DNA from 4 places in the Bradyrhizobium sp. Ken51 genome. Region 3 is predicted to be linked to each of the others. Evidence: predicted binding sites of a transcription regulator. Region 3 holds the regulator's gene; each other region holds the start of a gene.
What was found. The regulator LexA, encoded in region 3, represses DNA repair genes until DNA is damaged. The targets are predictions, from matches to a motif close to TGTTCNNNNTGTGTTCNG.

Region 1 (5,006 bases), on a different contig from region 3:
TCAATAGCGGCGAGATCTTCGGCCTGATCGGGCCGAATGGCTCGGGCAAATCGACGGCGATGAAGAGCGTGATGGGCATCGAGCGCCCGACATCAGGCGAAGTGATCTTCGAGGGCGAGGACGTCGCCGGCCTTCCCGCGCACAAGATCGCGCGCAAGGGCTTTGGCATGGTATTCCAGCATTCGCGGCCGCTGAACCGGCAGACCGTGCTGGAGAACATCATGGTCGCGCTGCTGCCGGACAGCCTGTTCATGCTGTTTCCGGACAAGGCGCTGGTCGAGCGCGCCAAATGGATCGCCGACCGCGTCGGCCTCGGCAACGTGATGAACCGCCGCCCGCCGACGCTGCCCTTCGCCGACCTGCGCCGGCTCGAGCTCGCCAAGGCGATCGCGCGCGATCCGAAGGTCGTGCTGGTGGACGAGCCCTTTGCCGGGCTGACGCGGGCCGAGGTCGACGTGTTCTCCGACCTGATCCGCAGTTTTCGCGACGAGGGCCGCGCGGTGATGCTGGTCGACCACAACGTCAAGAGTGTCGCGGCGCTGGTCGACCGCGTGCTCGCGATGTATCTCGGCGAGGAAATCGTCACCGGCAAGGCCGAGGACGTCATGAAGAACGAGACGGTGCGGCGGGTCTATCTCGGCGGCGCCATCGAGACCCATGCGCGGCCCGAGACCAGCTTCAAGGACAAGGTACCGCTGCTCCAGGTCGAGAACGTCAGCGTGTTCTATGGCAAGGCGCAGGCGCTGGAGAACGTCTCGATCCACGTCCATGAGGGCGAGTTCGTCTCGATCGTCGGCCTCAACGGCGCCGGCAAGACCACATTGTTCAACACCATCTCCGGCTTCCTGCCCTATAGCGGCGAGATCGTGCGCGGCGGCGAGAAGCTGCGCGGCACGACGCCGGCGAAGATCGCGCGGAGCGGCCTGGTGCAGTGTCCGGAATCGCGCGAGCTGTTCGGCGAGATGAGCGTGCGGGAAAATCTCGATCTCGGCGGGCAACATCTGGCCGACGACAAGCGCGCGGCACAGCTTGCCTGGCTGTTCGAGCTGTTTCCGATCCTGAAAGAGCGTCAGGGCCAGATGGCGCAAACGCTCTCCGGCGGCGAGCAGCAGATGCTGGCGATCGGCCGCGCGCTGATGATGCAGCCTCAGATCCTGATCTTGGACGAGCCGACGCTGGGCCTCGCCCCCGTCATCCTCGAACTCTTGTCCAAGGCCCTGACGAGGCTGCGGCAGACGACGTCGATCACGGTGCTGCTCGGCGAGCAGAACGTGACCTTCGCGCTTCCGCATGCCGACCGCGTCTATGTGCTTGAACATGCAAGGATCGTCTGGGAGGGCGATCCCGGCCGCTTCGCCGCGGAGGCCGGCGCCGATTTTCTTTAGTTCGGAAGCATCAACAAGAAACAAACGAAAGGAAACGACCATGCGACCATCGACGAATCCGAGCAGCAGCTTTCTCCTCGCCTCCGCGCTCGCGTTGTGCCTTGCCGCTCCCGCCTACGCGCAATCGAAGGATCCAATCAAGATCGGCGTCATCGCTGAAGTGCAATCGATCGCCGGTGCCGCGACGCCCGGCGGCGCGCAGATCGCCGCCGACGAGATCAACGCCAAGGGCGGCATTCTCGGCCGCAAGGTCGAGATCGTGACCTACGACAACAAGAGCTCCTCGGCCGACTCGGTGCGTGCCTTCCAGCGCGCGGTGAGCGAGGACAAGGTCTCGGCCGTGATTGCGAGCTACATCAGTGAAGTCGTGCTGGCGCTCGAACCCTGGGCGGCGCGGCTGAAGATGCCACTGATCACCCCCGGTGCCGCCTCGAACGAGATCACCAAGGCGATCCATAACGACTACGAGAAGAACAAGTACACCTTTCACGGCTATCTGACCTCGGCAGCGCAAGCCCAGCTCGTCTGCGACGCCGCCAAGGATCTGCTGGTCGACAAGCTCAAGTTCAAGACGGTCGCGATCATGAGCGAGGACGCCGCCTGGACCAAGCCTCTCGACGTCGGCTACGAGGCCTGTCTTCCGAAAGCAGGCCTCAAGGTCGTCGAGCACGTGCGGTTCTCACCTGACACCACCGACTTCACGCCGATCTTCAACAACATCGAAGCCAAGAAGCCGGACGTGATCGTCACCGGCATCTCGCATGTCGGCGTCCAGCCGACGGTGCAGTGGAAGAACCAGCAGGTGCCGATTCCGATGTTCGGCATCAGCGCGCAGGCGCTGAGCCCGACCTTCTGGAAGGACACCAATGGCGCCGCCGACGGCGTCCCGTCGCTGGCGGTCGCAACGCCCGACGTCGCCGTGACGTCCAAGACGAAGCCGTTCGCGGCGGCGTTCAAGGCCAAGTTCGGCTCGCCGCCGGCCTATACCGGCTACACCGCCTATGACGAGGTCTACTTCATTACGGAGGCGATCACGCGTGCGGGCTCGACCGATTCCGACAAGATGGTCACTGAACTCGAAAAGACCGACTACGAGGGCACGATCGGCCGCATTCAGTTCTACGGCAAGGACGACGAGTTCACCCACGGCATCAAGTCCGGTCCGACGACCGTGTCAGGTCTGGTCTTCCAGTGGCAGGACTCCAAGCAGGTCGTGGTCTGGCCGGAGAAGATCGCGGAGGGCAAGCTGAAGTTCCCGAGCTTCGTGAAGCTGTCGCAGTAATACGTCAGGCAGCGCATCGGGCTCGGTACCGAGCGCCCATCACCCTTGCAAGGCCCGTCGCGTCAACCGCGACGGGCCTTCGCTTTGTGCAGAACGCAACCGGTACGCTGGCGTCGGTGGACCCATCCTGCGATCCTGCCGTTACCTTCCATGCGTGGGCCGGAGCAGCCAGATGGACGACCGACCAAGACAACCCGATGGCCTGGTGCAGGACGACGGCTTCGTTCGCGTGCGCGGCGCGCGTGAGCACAACCTCAGGAACGTCGACGTCAGCATTCCGCGCAACGCCCTCGTCGTGTTCACGGGCGTGTCGGGGTCCGGGAAATCCTCGCTCGCCTTTGGGACGATCTACGCCGAGGCGCAACGGCGATATCTGGAATCGGTGTCGCCTTACGCGCGGCGCCTCTTCCACCAGATGCAAATCCCGGAGGTCGACGACATCGAAGGCCTGCCGCCCGCCGTCGCGCTCCAGCAGCAGCGCGGCGCCCCGACGACGAGATCGTCCGTCGGCAGCGTGACGACCATCTCGAACCTGCTCAGGATGCTCTATTCCCGTGCCGGCGATTACCCGCGCGGACAAAAGATGCTCTATGCGGAATCGTTCTCGCCGAACACGCCGGAAGGCGCCTGCCCGACCTGCCACGGTATCGGCAGGATGCTCGACGTCACCGAAAAGTCCATGGTACCCGACGACACCCTGACCATTCGCGAGCGCGCCATCGCGGCCTGGCCGAGTGCCTGGCAGGGACAGAACCTCAGGGACATCCTGACCACGCTGGGCTACGACGTGGACAAGCCCTGGCGTGAGCTGCCCAGGAAGGACCGCGACTGGATTCTGTTCACGGAGGAGCAGCCGACCGTTCCGGTCTATGCCGGTTACACTGCGGCCGAGGTCAAACGCGCTCTTCGCCGCAAGGAGGAGCCGAGCTATCAGGGCACGTTCACCGGCGCCAAGCGCTACGTGATGCAGACCTATGCCAAGTCCGAGAGTGCGATGATGAAGCGCCGCGTCGCGCAATTCATGATCACCCAGGACTGCCCGACCTGCCACGGCACGCGATTGAAGCCAGAGGCGCTCAAGGTCAAGTTCGACGGCCTTGATATCGCCGAGATGTCTCATCTGCCGCTCAAGAAGCTGCAGGAGTTGATGAAGCCGTTCGCAAAGGCTGCGACGGATGGCGCATCGGAGAAGACCATCGTCGCCAGGCGGATCTGCGAGGATCTGTCGGCGCGACTGGCCGTCCTGCTCGACCTTGGGCTTGGCTATCTCGCTTGCGAACGCAGCACACCGACGCTGTCGCCGGGCGAGTTGCAGCGGCTCCGACTTGCGACACAGGTCCGCTCCAACCTGTTCGGCGTCGTCTACGTGCTCGACGAACCGTCGGCAGGTCTGCATCCCGCCGACACCGAGGCGCTGCTGCGGGCGCTGGACCGGCTGAAGCACGCGGGCAATTCGATCTTCGTGGTCGAGCACGAGATCGAGGTGATCAGGCATGCCGACTGGCTGGTCGACGTCGGGCCGGACGCCGGCGAAGGCGGCGGCAACATCCTCTACAGCGGACCGCCCGCAGGGCTCGGGCAGGTCGCGCAATCGCGAACCGCCCATTATCTCGCGCATCCACGAAAGCCGCCGCCGACGGTCCGCCGCGAGCCGAAGGCGCATCTGAAAGTCCGGGGTGTGACCCGCAACAATCTTCGCGGCCTCGACGTCGATGTCCCGCTGGGGGTTCTCGCCAGCGTGACCGGCGTATCGGGCTCCGGCAAATCGAGCCTGATCAGCCAATTCCTCGTCGATGCCGTGGCGGAGCATCTCGGCCATACACGGGCCGCGGACGCGGACGACGACAGCCTGGCAGCACCCACCGTCGAGACATTGGGCGGAAAGATTGCCGCCGGCCTCGACCAGATCGATCGCCTCGTCGTGGTGGATCAGAAGCCGATCGGCCGCACGCCACGATCGAACCTTGCCACCTATACCGGCCTGTTCGACCACGTCCGGAAACTGTTCGCCGCGACGCCGCAGGCAAAATCCCGCCGCTACGATGCCGGGCGCTTCTCGTTCAATGTCGCGAAAGGCCGATGCAGCACCTGCGAAGGCGAGGGATTTGTCTGCGTCGAGCTTCTGTTCCTGCCCAGCGTCTACGCACCCTGCCCGACCTGCAAGGGCGCGCGTTACAACGACAAGACGCTGGAGGTGAATATCCGCGGGAAATCCATCGCGGATGTGCTGGCGATGCGCGTCGACGAGGCCTTCGAATTCTTCCGCGGAGATCCAACGCTGAACCGGTCGCTATCGGTCGTCCGCGAGGTCGGCCTCGGCTATATCCGCCTCGGCCAAT
Region 2 (5,006 bases), on a different contig from region 3:
CAGGCCGTCGATCTGGTCGACATCAGGCTTCTGCATCATCTCCAGGAACTGGCGGGCATAGGCCGACAGCGATTCGACGTAGCGGCGTTGGCCCTCGGCGTAGATGGTGTCGAACGCGAGCGAGGACTTGCCGGAGCCCGACAGCCCCGTGAACACCACCAGCTTGTCGCGGGGAATCTCGACGTCGACGTTCTTGAGGTTGTGCTCGCGCGCGCCACGGATCGTAATTGCGCGCAGGTTTGATCCCGCGTTCTGTTGTTGGCGCTTCGCCTTGATCACTTCATCCATCCTGGTGGTCCTCAGGGAATCCAAAAGCGCGCGATCGCGCCAACGCAATAGGCGCGCTTCGCCCGGAACCGGGATCGGCGCCGATGGGTATGTAAGCGAACGTAGGAAGAACGAGGACGGATTTCCAGTGGGACTTGCGAATCGTCAACCGATTGTTGGCGCGCTGGCGGCATCTGGCAGGAGCAGGGCCTTGCGGAACTGCGCAGGAGCGGCCGGTCAAACAAAAAGGCCGGCGCAAGGCCGGCCTTTCGTAACGCGGATGGCGTTGGAGCTAAGTACTGAACTCAGTACTTGGCGACCACCGGGCCCCCGAAGTGATAGTTCACGCCGACCTGCACGGTGTGGAAGTTGAGCGTGCCGGACGGCAGCGCAGCGCCGAGGCTCGAGAAGTAGTTCTCGCTGCCGAGGCTGCGATAGAGGTACTCGCCCTTGACCGACCACTGCGGAGCGAAGAACGCTTCGACGCCCGCACCGACGGTCCAGCCGGAGTGCCACTTGCTGTCCGAAGCGGTCACGCCGAGCGCGCTGATGCTCAGCTTGTTGTCGATCCAGGCGTAACCACCGGTGCCGTAGAACAGCACCTGGTTGACGGCGTAGCCGATACGGCCGCGCACAGTGCCCATCGCATCGGTCTTCGAGCTGAAGGTGGTGCTGACGACGCCAAATCCGGGGACGGCAACTGGACCAGTCACAGACGCGTTGACGTCAGCCCAGGCGCCATCGGCCTCGATGCCGAACACGACATTGCCGGTCTGCCAATTGTAGCCGGCGGTGCCGCCGACGAAGCCGCCCTGCATCCGCGGGCTGTTCGAATCTTCCCAGGCGCCGCCACCGACGACACCGAGGTAGAAGCCGGTCCAGTTATAAACCGAAGCCATGGCCACCGGGGCCTTGGTGTAGGGGCGCGCCGCGAGATCAGCGGCCGAAGCCGGGGCAGCGAGAGCGAACAAACAGGCCGAAGCCAACAAAACCTTTTTCATTTTCAACTAATCCCAGTCCCAGTTTCTGATTGTGCCTTCCACGATAGGGAAGGGCATCGGACTCACTTGCCCAACTAAGGCCGTACTTACACCATTGAAGCCGCAAGTTGTGTCACTGGAAAGCCACAGCGGCCTGAAAATGGTGCAGTTGCTGACCTATTGTTCCCGTAGAGGGCAAGCCTTCCTTCCTTTCCAGGAACCTACAAAGGTCCATTTGACGCGTGCCTTTTCACAGCACATTGGCGATCGATCCCACACATTCGGTCCTGTCATTCGCCAAGAACAAATCTGGAACGAACTGGAGGTCGATGCTATATGTGGGGATAACCGGAGGGGTGACGGACGGATCGGCGGCCGCAAGCGTTCGGCGAGCGTATAGGGTCGCCTCGACGGGCACGGCGGAACGCGGGGAGCGGACCGGCCTTCTTGAATTCAGTGGCATTCGGAGTGGAGAGCGGAGATGGCGGGAAGCGTCAACAAGGTCATTCTGGTTGGAAATCTCGGCAAGGATCCCGAAATCCGCCGCACCCAGGACGGGCGGCCGATCGCCAATCTGAGCGTCGCCACGTCGGAGACGTGGCGCGACAAGGCGACTGGCGAGCGCAAGGAAAAGACCGAGTGGCACCGCGTCGTGATCTTCAATGAAGGGCTCTGCAAGGTCGCCGAACAATATCTGAAGAAGGGCGCCAAGATTTACGTCGAGGGTGCGCTCCAGACCCGCAAATGGACCGACCAGAGCGGCGTCGAAAAGTACTCCACCGAAGTCGTGCTGCAGGGCTTCAACTCCACCCTGACGATGCTGGACGGTCGTAGCGGCGGCGGAGGCGGCAGCTTCGGCGACGAGCCGGGCGGCGATTTCGGCTCCTCCGGTCCCGTCAGCAGCGCGCCGCGGCGCCCTGTAGCGGCCGGCGGCGGTGGCCGCAACAGCGACATGGACGACGATATCCCGTTCTGAGCGATACCGTTCTGAGAACGCGGCGTCTCGATGCGGACGCGCCGGCCGGATGGGCGGCGCTTCTCATCTCGTGTCAGAAAATCCCGCTAATCGGCAGGACGGGCTCGGGATTTCCGGGCCCGCTTCATGTTTGGGTTGAGTTCGGATTGCGGCTTGGCAAACGCGCTGATGGGGCAGGCTCGGCGCGCGGTTTTCCACGCGTGACCGGCAATTTTGCAAGGTCGATGCGGGGGCTGACCGAGACACTGCTCGCGAGGGCTTAAGTTATTGGAAAAATAGGCGGAAAAAGCGCTTCCCAGATCGCCGCGAGGGTGGTTATCAGAGGCTCGATGCGCTATATGATTCCCAGATAAAACCTCACCGGATTTCCCCTTGGCTGACGACGACGACAAGCCCGGCGACCAGCCGGCGCAACCCTCGGATATTCGCCCCGTCTCCATCTTCGAGGAGATGAAGAAGTCCTATCTCGACTACGCCATGAGCGTGATCGTGGCGCGGGCGCTGCCTGACGCCCGCGACGGTCTCAAGCCGGTGCATCGCCGCATCCTGTACTCGATGAACGAGCAGGGGCACACGCCGGACAAGAAGTACGTCAAGTCCGCCCGCGTGGTCGGTGACGTCATCGGTAAATATCATCCGCATGGCGACCAGTCGATCTACGACGCCATGGTCCGGATGGCGCAGGACTTCTCCATGCGCGTGCCGCTGATCGACGGCCAGGGCAATTTCGGCTCGGTCGACGGCGATCCTCCGGCGGCCTATCGTTATACCGAAGCCCGATTGACCAAGGTGGCGCTGGCTCTGCTGGCCGACATCGACAAGGACACGGTCGACTTCCAGCCGAACTACGACAACAACGAGACCGAACCGTCGGTCTTGCCGGCCAAGTTCCCGAATCTCCTCGTCAACGGCGCCGGCGGCATTGCGGTCGGCATGGCGACCAACATCCCGCCGCACAATCTCGGCGAGGTCATCGACGCCTGCGTCGCGCTGATCGACAACCCCACGCTCACCATCGACGAGCTCATCAACATCGTGCCGGGACCGGATTTCCCGACCGGCGGCGTCATCCTCGGACGGCAGGGCATCCGCGCCGCCTATCACCTCGGCCGCGGCTCCGTGATGATGCGCGGCAAGGTCGCGATCGAGACCATCCGCAAGGAGCGCGAGGCGATCATCATCACCGAGATTCCCTACCAGGTGAACAAGGCGACGATGGTTGAGCGCATCGCCGAGCTGGTCAAGGAAAAGAAGATCGAGGGCATCGGCGACCTGCGCGATGAATCCGATCGCGACGGCTACCGCGTCGTCATCGAACTGAAGCGCGATGCCGTGCCGGATGTGGTGCTGAATCAGCTCTACAGGTTCACGCCGCTGCAGACGAGCTTCGGCGTCAACATGGTGGCGCTCGACAGCGGCCGTCCGCGGATCATGCATCTGAAGGACCTGCTGGCGATCTTCGTCGACTTCCGCGAGCGCGTCGTCACGCGGCGCACCAAGTTCCTGCTCGCGAAAGCCCGCGATCGCGCCCATATCCTGGTCGGTCTCGCCATCGCAGTCGCCAATATCGACGAGATGATCCGCGTCATCCGGACCTCGCCCGATCCGACCACCGCGCGCGACACCCTGATGTCGCGCGACTGGCCGGCCCGCGACGTCGAGGACATGCTGACGCTGATCGACGATCCGCGCCACCGCATCAGCGAGAACGGCACGATCCGGCTGTCGATGGAGCAGGCAAGGGCCATTCTCGATTTGCGCCTGCAACGCCTCACCGCACTCGGCCGTGACGAAATCCGCGAGGAGCTCGACAAGCTCGCCGGCGAGATCGCCGACTATCTCGACATCCTGCGCTCGCGCGACCGCGTGCTTGAAATCATCAAGTCCGAGCTTGCCGAAGTGAAGGCCGAGTTCGCGACCCCGCGCCGCACCGTCATCATCGAGCAGGAAGGCGAGGTCGAGGACGAGGACCTGATCCAGCGCGAGGACATGGTGGTCACCGTCTCCCACGCCGGCTACGTCAAGCGCGTGCCGCTGTCGGCCTACCGGGCCCAGCGCCGTGGCGGCAAGGGCCGCGCCGGCATGCAGACCCGCGACGAGGATTTTGTCAGCCGGCTGTTCGTGGCGTCCACGCATACGCCGATGCTGTTCTTCTCCTCGCGCGGCCAGGTCTACAAGATCAAGGTCTGGCGCCTTCCGATGGCCGCGCCGAATGCGCGCGGCAAGGCGCTGATCAACATCCTGCCGCTGGAGCAGGGCGAGCGCATCACCACCATCATGCCGCTGCCGGAGGACGAGTCCACCTGGGGCAATCTCGACGTGATGTTCGCCACGACAGGCGGCAACGTCCGGCGCAACAAGCTGTCCGACTTCGTCGATGTCCGCCGCTCCGGCATCATCGCGATGAAGCTCGACGACAACGAAGCTATCGTCGACGTGCAGATCTGCACCGAGCACGACGACGTGCTTTTGACCGGCGCCGGCGGCCAGTGCATCCGTTTTCCCGTCACCGACGTGCGCGTGTTCACCGGGCGCACCTCGATGGGCGTGCGCGGCATTGCGCTTGCCGAGGGCGACAAGGTGATCTCGCTGGCGATCCTGCGCCACGTCGAGACGACATCCGACGAGCGCTCGGCGTACCTGAAGATGCGTCGTGCAGTGGCCGGCGAAGCTGCGGCTGAGGAGCCGGCGGCGGATGCCGAGGCCGAGGAGACCTCCGGCAGTTTCCAGCTCGCCCAGGAGCGTTATATCGAGATGTCAGCGGCCGAGCAGGTCGTGCTGAC
Region 3 (5,006 bases):
CTCGGCGCGATGCCGGTGGTCTCGGCGCTGGTGATGCCGGCGGGACTGTTGGGGCTGCTTGCGGCGCCGTTCGGGCTGGACAACGTGTTCTGGTGGCTGATGGGGATCGGCATCGAGTGGATGGTCGCGGTCTCGCGCTGGGTCGCGGCTTTGCCGGGCGCGGTCGGCCGCATCCCGGCGTTCGGGATCGCGCCGCTGATCGCGGCGAGCCTGGGAATCATCGCGCTGGGCTTGTTGCGCACGCCGCTACGCTGGTCCGGCGCCCTGGTGCTGCTGGCAGCGATCCTCTGGGGACTGTCGTCCCGGCAGCCCGACATCCTGATTGCCGGGGATGGCGCGAGCGTCGCCGTGCGGGGCAGGGACGGACATCTGCACCTGATCAGGACGAGCAAGGACAGCTTTCTGCTCAAGGAATGGCTCGCTGCCGACGCGGATCCGCGCGATGCCGGCCGAGCCTCGCTGGCCGATGGCGTGTCCTGTGACGAATCCGGCTGCGTGACGCCACTGGCCGACGGGAGGCTGGTCGCGCTGGCACTGCGCGTCGACGCTCTCGCGGACGATTGCAGTCGGGCCGCGCTGGTGGTGACGACACGTCCCGCGCCGCCCGATTGCGCGGCGATGGTGGTCGATCGGCAGCGGCTCGCCAGCCAGAGCGCGCTGGCGCTGACGCAGCGTGGTGAGGGTTTTGTGGTTCAGGCGGTGAGGGCGAGAGGCACGAGCCGCCCCTGGTTACCGACCGGCGCCGGCGAGGGTGATTTCGACGGCAGCCTTGCGCCTAAGACGACCGCGCCCCGCACCAAGGACGCAACGCCGGCGGAGACCGACTTGCAGGCCGACGATTGATCGGATCGGTTACAAGTACCAGGCCAGCACGGCGTCGAGCCTGGAATTGCCGATGACCGGCAGGGCCACCATCCGGCTCAGTCCGGCTGTGCAGGCTTCGAAACCGGCGACCGAGCCGTCATGCGCGAGCTCATTGTTGAGCGCGGGCATGCCGGTCGCCCAGGCCCCGCCGATGCTGCCTTCGCCTCTGGCAATGGATTTTTCCGCATAGAGCGCGGCAAGGTCGGTCTGCGCGCTGCAATCGCCGGCGCGGAACACCAGTGCCGAGTGGGTCTCGTTCGGGATCCAGATCTCGAAGCGTCGCGCAATCGGCGTGGCCTGCGCGGAGAGGAATGTCAGGACCCAGGTCTGGTCCGTGCCGGTCCGATAGGGCACGCCGACGCCGCAATTGATCCCGACCTTGGCTGCGTCCTCCCAGCGCAGAAAACTCCTGGCGTCGTGCAGGTCCTTGATGATCAGCGGCAGCCCCGCCTTCCAGGTGCGGCCAGGCAGGCCAAAGCCGCGAGGAAATTTAGTGTGGCGGGAGTTGAATTCGAACATGTCGGCGGTGCCACAATAGCCATCGACGAGCCCCATCTCGTGGGAGGCATCTGGGTCGTTGTGCCAAAGCTCGATCGCCCCGACATGCGCTTCGTCGTCGCCGCAGAATAGCACCATGACGGCTTGCAGGAATTCACCCGCAAACACCGGCACCGCGACGCCGCAGGTGAGGCCGGCCGCGAGCGCCTGATCGGTCCGTTTGAAATAGGAGTTGGCGAATTTGGTGAGGATCACGGGGTGGCCCGCGGCCCAAGCCTTGCCCGGAAGTCCCTCGTCATACCCGAAGTGCAGCTCTTCGCTGACGGCCTTGAACGCGGACAGCCCTTCGTCGTAGAGGCCGCCACCAAACTCCAGCCGCATGCGCGTCCGATCGGGCACCCAGAGTTCAACGACGCGAAGGAAGGTTTTCATCGAGCGTGTCCGCCGTCTCAAGCCCTGACAGCATCGGTCATTTGGCTGCGAAGCGGACGTTCAAACTTCAGGCAGGGCGGCTCAAACTTCGTGCGGCGGAGAGGTGCAACGGCTTGGTCCATCCGATTGGATTTCGCGGACGCAAGCCACACCATCTCGCCGGCCGCGGCCGGCGATGGCAATTCAATCCTGACCCCCGACCTCGTAGCCGGAGGCGGCTGTGTCAGCCGATCGGCAGGTGCGTGACGGTCGGCTGCCGGTCGGCGATAATCTGCACCTTGTGCTCGCGCTCGGCGACCGACTGAGTTACCGGCAGCTGCAGCACGGTCGCGCGCTGGCCTTCGACGAGCTGCGTCACCAGCACATATTTACCGTCGGGGAATTCGATCGCGTCATGATGGCGGTCGGGAATGTGCGGATCCATCTTGCCGAACTTACCCACGCGGGAATTGATCGTGCGTGTCCAGATCCAGCGATTGTCGTAGCGGACGTCGTCGGCGAAGGCGAGCTCCGTTCCTGGCAGCAGGCAGACGGCAACAGACGGATCGGCTGCGGAGGCGAAGCCGCGCGTCGAGGTGCCGCGGAAGCTTGTCGTGACGATCGTCTCGCCGACTTCGGCGGGGCGCGACGCGACGGCATGCAGGCTGTAGTCACACATCGGGTGCTCCTCATGCTGGGATAGCTACCCGCGTCTCTTATCGAGGCGCAGGCCTCTATCAGAGTGGAAGCACGAACGCTCTGCTTGGTTATGGGCAAATCTGCGGCTGGCTTCTGCAAGCCGCGATCACATTATCTTTCCCGAATTCAATAGGAACAAAGCCCGTTGCGATGCATTCGGGAGGCGCATGCGCGAATATTGCCGGCTTGGCTGCAGCGGTCGAACTTGATCGCTGGCCGGTGTTTCCTCGAACACTTGAGCCGCGAAGCGGTGCTGTTTGAAGCCGTGCTGTTTCGTTGGCGTCGTGAGGAGCCAGCCCCGGAGGAGGGGCCGGATAGTCTGTGCAGAACCAGAACGACTATCCAGCCGGAGCGGACGATGATCCGCTCCAATCTCTGACCGGCGATGCCGGTGGAAGCGCGCGAGGCGCCAAGCACTTCCGGTATGAAGCACTTCCGGTATCAGTACTTCCGGTAAAGCCCGATCAGCTTGCCCTGAATCTTCACCCGGTTGGGCGGCAGGATGCGGACCTCATAGGCCGCGTTGGCGGGCTCGAGCGCGATCGATGCACCGCGACGGCGGAAGCGCTTCAGCGTCGCTTCCTCGTCGTCGATCAGCGCCACCACGATGTCGCCGGTATCGGCGCTCTCGTTGCGCTGGATCAGTGCCATGTCGCCGTCAAGAATGCCGGCCTCGACCATGGAATCGCCGCGCACTTCGAGCGCGTAATGCTCGCCCGAGCCGAGCATGTCAGGCGGTACGCTGATGGTATGGCTGCGGGTCTGCAACGCCTCGATCGGCGTGCCGGCCGCGATGCGGCCCATCACCGGCACCGCAACGGGACGCTCGCCCTCGTCAGCCGGCAGGCTGGAGCTCGCACGCACCTTGCCGAGATTGCCCTCGATGACGCTCGGCGTGAAGCCGCGCCGGCTGCCTGCGGCTGCCTGGAGCTCCGGCAGCTTAATGACTTCAATCGCACGGGCGCGGTTGGGCAGGCGTCGGATGAAGCCACGCTCCTCGAGCGCCGTGATCAGGCGATGGATGCCCGACTTCGAGCGCAGGTCGAGCGCATCCTTCATCTCGTCGAAGGAAGGCGGCACGCCACTTTCCTTCAGACGTTCACTGATGAACCGCAGAAGCTCGTATTGTTTGCGCGTTAACATCTCGACCAAAGTCCCCCGGTTGATGTCGTCCGATTCCGAGACGCTGAATTCGGCTATATGCCGCTACATGCTCGAAACAAATCATGAACGGACACTATATGTTCGATACATGTTCCGCAACTGCTTAATTTACCGTGAACAGAGCAAAGTTCGCGGAACGCGCGTTGCCGAGGCGCTCAGACGGGGAGCCGCAATACTTCGCAAGCCGTGCCGGCTTCGGCCTTCGGCGCAAACGGAGCGCGCACGAGAAGTACCTGTGCTGCAGCGAGATTCGCAAGCAGCGAAGAATCCTGATGGTTGACGGGAAGAACGACGCGTGTGCCGTCGTCACGCTCCTCCAGATGCGCGCGCAGATAGTCCTCGCGCTGGTCGTTGGCGCCGACGTCGCGGCCGAGCACGGCGCTTTCACGGCGATGGTGAATCACAGAACGGCCAGACAGGGCGCGAATCAGAGGCACCAGGAACAGGAAAGCGCACACGTAGGACGACACGGGATTGCCCGGCAGGCCGATCACACCCATTGTGCCGAGCCGACCGTGCATCATCGGCTTGCCTGGCCGCATCGCGATTTTCCAGAACGCCATCGCGATGCCTTCGTCCCTCAGTGCCTGCTGGACCAGATCGTGGTCGCCGACCGATGCGCCGCCGGTCGTGATCAGGATGTCGGCGCCGCTCTCGCGGGCGCGGCGGATGCCGGCGGTGGTGGCCTCCAGCGTGTCGGCGGCAATACCGAGGTCGATGGTCTCGGCGCCCTCCCTGCGGGCGAGTGCGTGCAGGGCGTAGCCGTTGGAATAGACGATCTGGCCGTGACCGGGCGTGGTGCCCGGCATCACCAGCTCGTCGCCGGTGGCGAGAATCGCGACCTTCGGACGCCTGAAAACGGCAAGGTGCGGATGGTTCATCCCGGCGGCGAGCGCGAGGTCGCGCTCGGTGAGACGGCTTCCCTTGCGCAGGAGCACGTCGCCCTCGCGGAAATCGACGCCGGCGGGACGGATGTGCCGTCCGGCGATCGCGGCTTCCTTGATCGTGATACGCTTGCCGGCGGCGACCGTGTCCTCCTGGATCACGACGGCGTCCGCGCCACCGGGAACGACGCCGCCGGTGAAGATCCGCACGGCCTCGCCGGCGCCGACCGTCCCCGCGAACGGTCGGCCTGCCGCGACTTCGCCGATGACGGTGAGCTCCGAATCGATCGTCGCGGCATCGGCCGCGCGCACCGCGTAGCCGTCCATCGCGGACATCGCCTGCGGCGGCTGCGTACGTCGCGCCGCGACGTCACGCGCGAGCACGCGATGGTAGGCCTCGTCGAGGGAAATCATGTCTTCCGGCAGCGGCTCTGCACCCGCCAGCACTGCGGCAAGCGCGTCAGAAACCGGCATCAAGGCCACGGC
Region 4 (5,006 bases), on a different contig from region 3:
ATGCGCCCGCGGAGATCGCGTGTCGCAACGGAGAGTGTCGCGATCCTGAGCATGTCTGGCACCAACAAAATCAGCCGATCCACCGGAAAATTTGGTAACGGCTCAAGCAATTGATTGTTGGGCTTTGGCGCGGCGGCCTTCGCCCGCTTCGCTTGTCATTTATGGCTCCGGCTTGCCGAGCCGAAGCTCGCGAAGCGAGCGAAGGCTGGCGGACCCGGCAGGGCTCGAACCCGCAACCAGACCGTTATGAGCGGCCGGCTCTAACCATTGAGCTACAGGCTCCGCCGCGAGACGGCCGCGAAAGCTGCGGCCGGCAAGGGTGCGCGGTTCGTTTACAATCTTGAGCTTACGAGCCCATGTATTGAGTGCACGTGATCAGAAGCTTTCGATCCGCGAACGCGTCAGGGGTTTATTACGTGCAATTTGATCGTGCCTTCGAACTTGCGAAACAATCGGGTTCGTTGAGTGCACTATCAGCGCAATTCTTCTCATCGTAGTTCCGACAGTGAAAGCGTCACCGAGGCCTCGATCACTGAAATTGCTCCCGCTCTTCCCGCCCCGGCATCATTTGCTTGAGGTTTTCGAGAACAGACATGAGGTAGTGCGTCTGCCGTAGATACTCAGAAGCCTCGTTTTCATCGGGCAGGTTGGGCGAATGAGCTATAAGGTTTCTCGCATCCCGCAGCGTATCGTAAAGCTTGCCAATGCTCGGCGGTACGTTTCCCCGCGCCACCATCGAATACATGACCGAGGATGGCGAGGCGGGATCGAGACCCATTCGGTCAGCAATCTCAAACAGCAGTTTATCGACTTCATCGAGTCCAGAGAGCACCTTCCCGAACGCCGAACTCATTAAAAGTTGCCGGCGCATCTCCTTGCGATGCACAAAGCCCTTGGCAATCCTGTCCCGTTTTTCATCGGGCGAGAGCGAATCGTGACGCGGATCGGGCTTCGCCGGCTCGGTTTCTCGTGTTGGTGTGAGTTGCGGCGTCGGCTCATACTCGATGATCTTGGCGCCCTCTTCTAGCTTTTTCTTCCATGTGAGCTTTGCCCCACCAAAGCTAAACTCCTCGATACGTTCAGCCAGGACACCCAGGTGCTTTCTCAGCAGTATCAGTAAAACGATAACGACCAACGGCCACATGGCATGACCCGTCATCGCGGCGATAAACGTAAAAACGTCCATAACGCTACCTTTGCTTGCTGGCAGCTAATGTTTCCTCCGCATCGAGGATATCGCTGCGCCCAACTTGTCATTGACGATCGCGATCATCAAAAACTGTTTAGACTCATCCTCGAAATGCACGAAGAAAACATGTCCGCCGGTAGCCCCAGGCTTGCGGCGCGCTTGCGTCACCAATGTAGTCATCAGCGAATTGGTTAGAGCCTTAAAGTCTTTGCTCCCACCGTCGAGGTAAGTCCTGAGATAGGTCTGCGTTGGAAAGTGGACACTGTCGCTTGAGAACTTGCCGTGCGACTTAGACGCACGCCGGGCGTACAGACGGTGAAGCTCGTCGACAACGCGATTTACGGTGACACCTTTCTTCAAATCGGTCTTGCCAACTACAAACTCAAAATCGTTTTCGCCTTTGCGGCGCAAATCATGAATCGCGACGTGAAAAATCTTGCTTGGCACAGGCACTCCCCCAGCTAATTCTTGATAACGTATCGCTCGGTACGGGGGTGGTCACGTCCAAACAACAATGCCAAGTTGCGCGGAAGGTCGGGATTGACATAAGAACAAATAGAGAACATAGATGGCGTGTGCCCGGAGTCAATAGGAGAGAGCGGAGAAGGGCTTCGCTTCCGGCAGTCTCTTCATTTCGTCAAGCATCCAGAACAGATTGTGGCCCAGTGCTAGCGACCTAATTGGATTCGCACTGGTGGGCCCGGCAGGACTCGAACCTGCAACCAGACCGTTATGAGCGGCCGGCTCTAACCATTGAGCTACAGGCCCCGCCGCGAGACGGCTCGCGGGACTGCGCGGCCGGCAACGGTGCGCGGTTCGTTTACAGGGACGGAGGCGGGGGTGCAATGCTGGCGCCGGCGCTTGCAAACGTTGGCGCGGCAAGGCCTGAGATTTTTGAATAACCGAAATTTGCGATGATGCCCTTATAGTCCTGTTTTGCCCGACGGCGCAAGCCCACCTCGCCGAGCCTTCGCCCCCGTCCCCTGGCAATCGCGCCAGGGGGCTCGGTTTTCGATTCTGTAACCCCTTGTAATCCCAAGATGTTTCTACTGTGCATGGGGTTGTTTTCGCACATTTTGTCGGGAGGGGTCTTTCGATCCCCTCCGACGTCTCGTTGGCGCGCTGCAGGCGCGCGGCAGTTCCCCGGCGCTAGTCCACCGACACGCCGGCGAACTCCACCACCTTGCGCCACTTCTCGGTCTCGTCGGTGACCAGCTTGCCGAACTCGGCCGGCGTCATCGGCTTGGGGATGCCGCCGGTCTCGGTGAGGCGCGCGACCAGCTTCGGGTCCTTCAGCGCCTCGTTGACGGCCTTGTTGAGGATCTCGATCACATCAGGCGGCGTGCCCTTCGGCGCGGAGATGCCGTAGAAGCCGACCGATTCGAAGCCGGGCAACGTCTCGGCGATCGCGGGCACGTCCGGCACGCTCGGCCAGCGCTGCGGCGAGGTGACGCCGAGCGCGCGGACATTGCCGCCCTTGGCCTGCTCCATCGCGGAGGGGAGGTTGTCGAAGATCAGCTGCACCTTGTTGGAGATGATGTCGGGGAAGGCGATCGCCGAGCCCCGATAGGGCACGTGCACCATGTCGCACTTGGACATCACCTTGAACAGCTCCGCCGACATGTGCACCGAGGTGCCGTTGCCGGACGAGGCAAAGGAGATCTTGCCGGGATTGGCCTTGCAGTAGTCGATGAACTCCTGAACCGTCTTCGCCGGGAACGCGTTGGAGACGACCAGCATGTTGGTGAGCTGCATGATGCTGGCGACCGGCACGGTGTCGCGCAGGAAGTCGAACGGCAGCTTCTTGTAGAGCGAGGTCGAGATCGCGTTGTTGGGCGCGACGAACAGCAGCGTGTAGCCGTCTGGCGGTGAGGTGATCGCGGCAGCGGCCGCGATGTTGCCGCCGGAGCCGGTGCGGTTCTCTACGATGAATTGCTGGCCGAAGCGGTCGGTCAGCCACTGCGCCATGATCCGCGCCACGATGTCGACCGGGCCGCCGGCGGAGAAGCCGATGATCCAGTGCACGGGACGGTCGGGATAAGCGGCGGAGGCGGGAGGTGCGGCGCCCAACAGCGTTGAAAGGAAAACCAGCCCGAAAACACTGTTACGCAAAATTCGCAACATGACGCCTCCCATTGTTCTATTGTCGTTGAGCTGCATGCTTTCACAAAAACGGGGCGCTGCCTACATCGCCGCAAGTCGATGTTGACGCGCCCCCGCCGGGACCGACCATGAGATTCGCGATCACCCTTGTTCTCGGCGCGGCGCTGCTTTCAAGCCCCGCCATCGCTCAAACCGGAGGCAACGCCATTCCGAGCACGACACCCGGCCTGACGATCAGCCTGGGCACCGCGACGCCCGGCGGCGGCTTTCCGCTCTATGGCAACGCCTTTGCGCAGGCGATGAACGCGGCCGATCCGCAAGCCATCATCGCCCCGCGCAACACCAAAGGCAGCAACGAGAACGTTCCGCTGCTGGAGAAGGGCGAGCTCGATCTCGCTCTGGTCGCGGGCGAGCCGGCCTATGAAGCCTTCGCCGGCATCGGCCGCGCGCCGGTACGGTTGAAGATTCTCACGGCGATCTATTCCAACCCCGGAATGTTCGTGGTGCGCGCGGACAGCCCCTACAAGACCATTCGCGATCTCGTCGGCCAGCCCGTCGCATTCGGCGCCAAGGGCTCCGGCTTGCCGATCCTGGCGCGCTACGTGCTCGATGGGCTCGGGTTGAGGCAGGACGAGGATTTCAAGGCGATCTATCTCGACCGCGCCGGCGACGGCCCCGCGATGGTCGAGGATGGCCGTGTCGCAGCACTCTGGGGCGCGGGGATCGGCTGGCCCGGTTTTGCCGCGGTAGCCTCGAGCGCGTCAGGCGCGCGTTTCATCGCGCCTGATACCGAGGAGATCGCGCGCGTCCGCGCCAAGCACGCGTTCCTGAAGCCGCTCACCGTGCCCGCCGGCAGCTACCCGAACCAATCCGAGCCGATCGCCTCGCTCGGCTCCTGGAGCTTTGTGCTGACGCGCGAAGATCTGCCCGACGATGTCGCCTATCGGCTGGCGAAGACGCTCCACAGTGTCGAGCCGACATTCTGCAAGCAGCTCGCCCAGGCCTGCGAGACCACGGCCGCGAACACCGTCGCCGCCGCGCCGAAGCCCGAGCTGATCCATCCGGGCGCCGCAAAATACTTCCGCGAAATCGGAGTGCTGAAGTAGCGAGCGGCCGCCCGCTTACTTCCTTCTCCCCTCATGTCCGCCGAAGCCTTGGCGAAGGCGGATGCGGGAGAAAGTGGCGCGAAGCGCCGGATGAGGGGTATCTCTCCGCGCATTCAGCGAGAGCTGGTCGAGCGGAGACAACCCCTCACCCGGCTTCGCTTCGCGAATCCACCCTCTCTCGCAAGGGGAGAGGGTGCACCGTCAGCGCGACTTCGCTACACCCTCACTTCTTCACCATCGCACACGCCGGGTCCGGCGGACCGAACGCCTTGTCGCCCGAGATCGTCGTGAGGATCTTGTAATAGTCCCACGGATATTTGCTTTCCTCCGGCGTCTTCACCTGCACCAGCCAGAGATCGTGCACCATCAGATTGTCATCGCGTAAGCGGCCGTTGCGGGCGAAGAAATCCTCGATCGGCTTTTCCCGCATCTTGGCGGCGACCTTGAGCGGATCGTCGGTGCCGGTGTCCTTGATGGCGTTGAGATAGTGCATCACGCTCGAATAGACGCCCGCCTGCCACATCGACGGCATCTTGTTCATCTTGGCGAAGTAGCGCTTCGACCATTCGCGGGTCTTGTCGTCCAGGTCCCAATAGAATGAGGTCGTC

Region 1: the regulator LexA is predicted to act here: its motif matches at 2,757-2,774, upstream of uvrA (excinuclease ABC subunit UvrA).
Region 2: the regulator LexA is predicted to act here: its motif matches at 1,547-1,564, upstream of AC0L27_RS22540 (single-stranded DNA-binding protein).
Region 4: the regulator LexA is predicted to act here: its motif matches at 1,737-1,754, upstream of AC0L27_RS26345 (nucleoid-associated protein).

The regions. Positions count from the first base shown of each region.
Region 1 covers NZ_JBVVPB010000005.1:233,281-238,286, reverse strand. The annotation lists gene AC0L27_RS12270 (ATP-binding cassette domain-containing protein) at 1-1,385, shown strand, start outside; gene AC0L27_RS12265 (ABC transporter substrate-binding protein) at 1,426-2,667, shown strand; gene uvrA (excinuclease ABC subunit UvrA) at 2,840-5,006, shown strand, end outside.
Region 2 covers NZ_JBVVPB010000013.1:174,731-179,736, reverse strand. The annotation lists gene uvrA (excinuclease ABC subunit UvrA) at 1-288, opposite strand, end outside; gene AC0L27_RS22545 (outer membrane protein) at 573-1,268, opposite strand; gene AC0L27_RS22540 (single-stranded DNA-binding protein) at 1,729-2,223, shown strand; gene gyrA (DNA gyrase subunit A) at 2,596-5,006, shown strand, end outside.
Region 3 covers NZ_JBVVPB010000034.1:51,241-56,246, reverse strand. The annotation lists partial or broken gene AC0L27_RS34860 (ComEC/Rec2 family competence protein) at 1-843, shown strand, start outside; gene AC0L27_RS34855 (GAF domain-containing protein) at 853-1,794, opposite strand; gene AC0L27_RS34850 (hypothetical protein) at 2,018-2,452, opposite strand; gene lexA (transcriptional repressor LexA) at 2,914-3,615, opposite strand; gene AC0L27_RS34840 (molybdopterin molybdotransferase MoeA) at 3,792-5,003, opposite strand.
Region 4 covers NZ_JBVVPB010000017.1:97,789-102,794, reverse strand. The annotation lists tRNA gene AC0L27_RS26355 (tRNA-Ile) at 207-283, opposite strand; gene AC0L27_RS26350 (hypothetical protein) at 530-1,186, opposite strand; gene AC0L27_RS26345 (nucleoid-associated protein) at 1,211-1,636, opposite strand; tRNA gene AC0L27_RS26340 (tRNA-Ile) at 1,882-1,957, opposite strand; gene AC0L27_RS26335 (Bug family tripartite tricarboxylate transporter substrate binding protein) at 2,339-3,313, opposite strand; gene AC0L27_RS26330 (TAXI family TRAP transporter solute-binding subunit) at 3,421-4,398, shown strand; gene AC0L27_RS26325 (ABC transporter substrate-binding protein) at 4,622-5,006, opposite strand, start outside.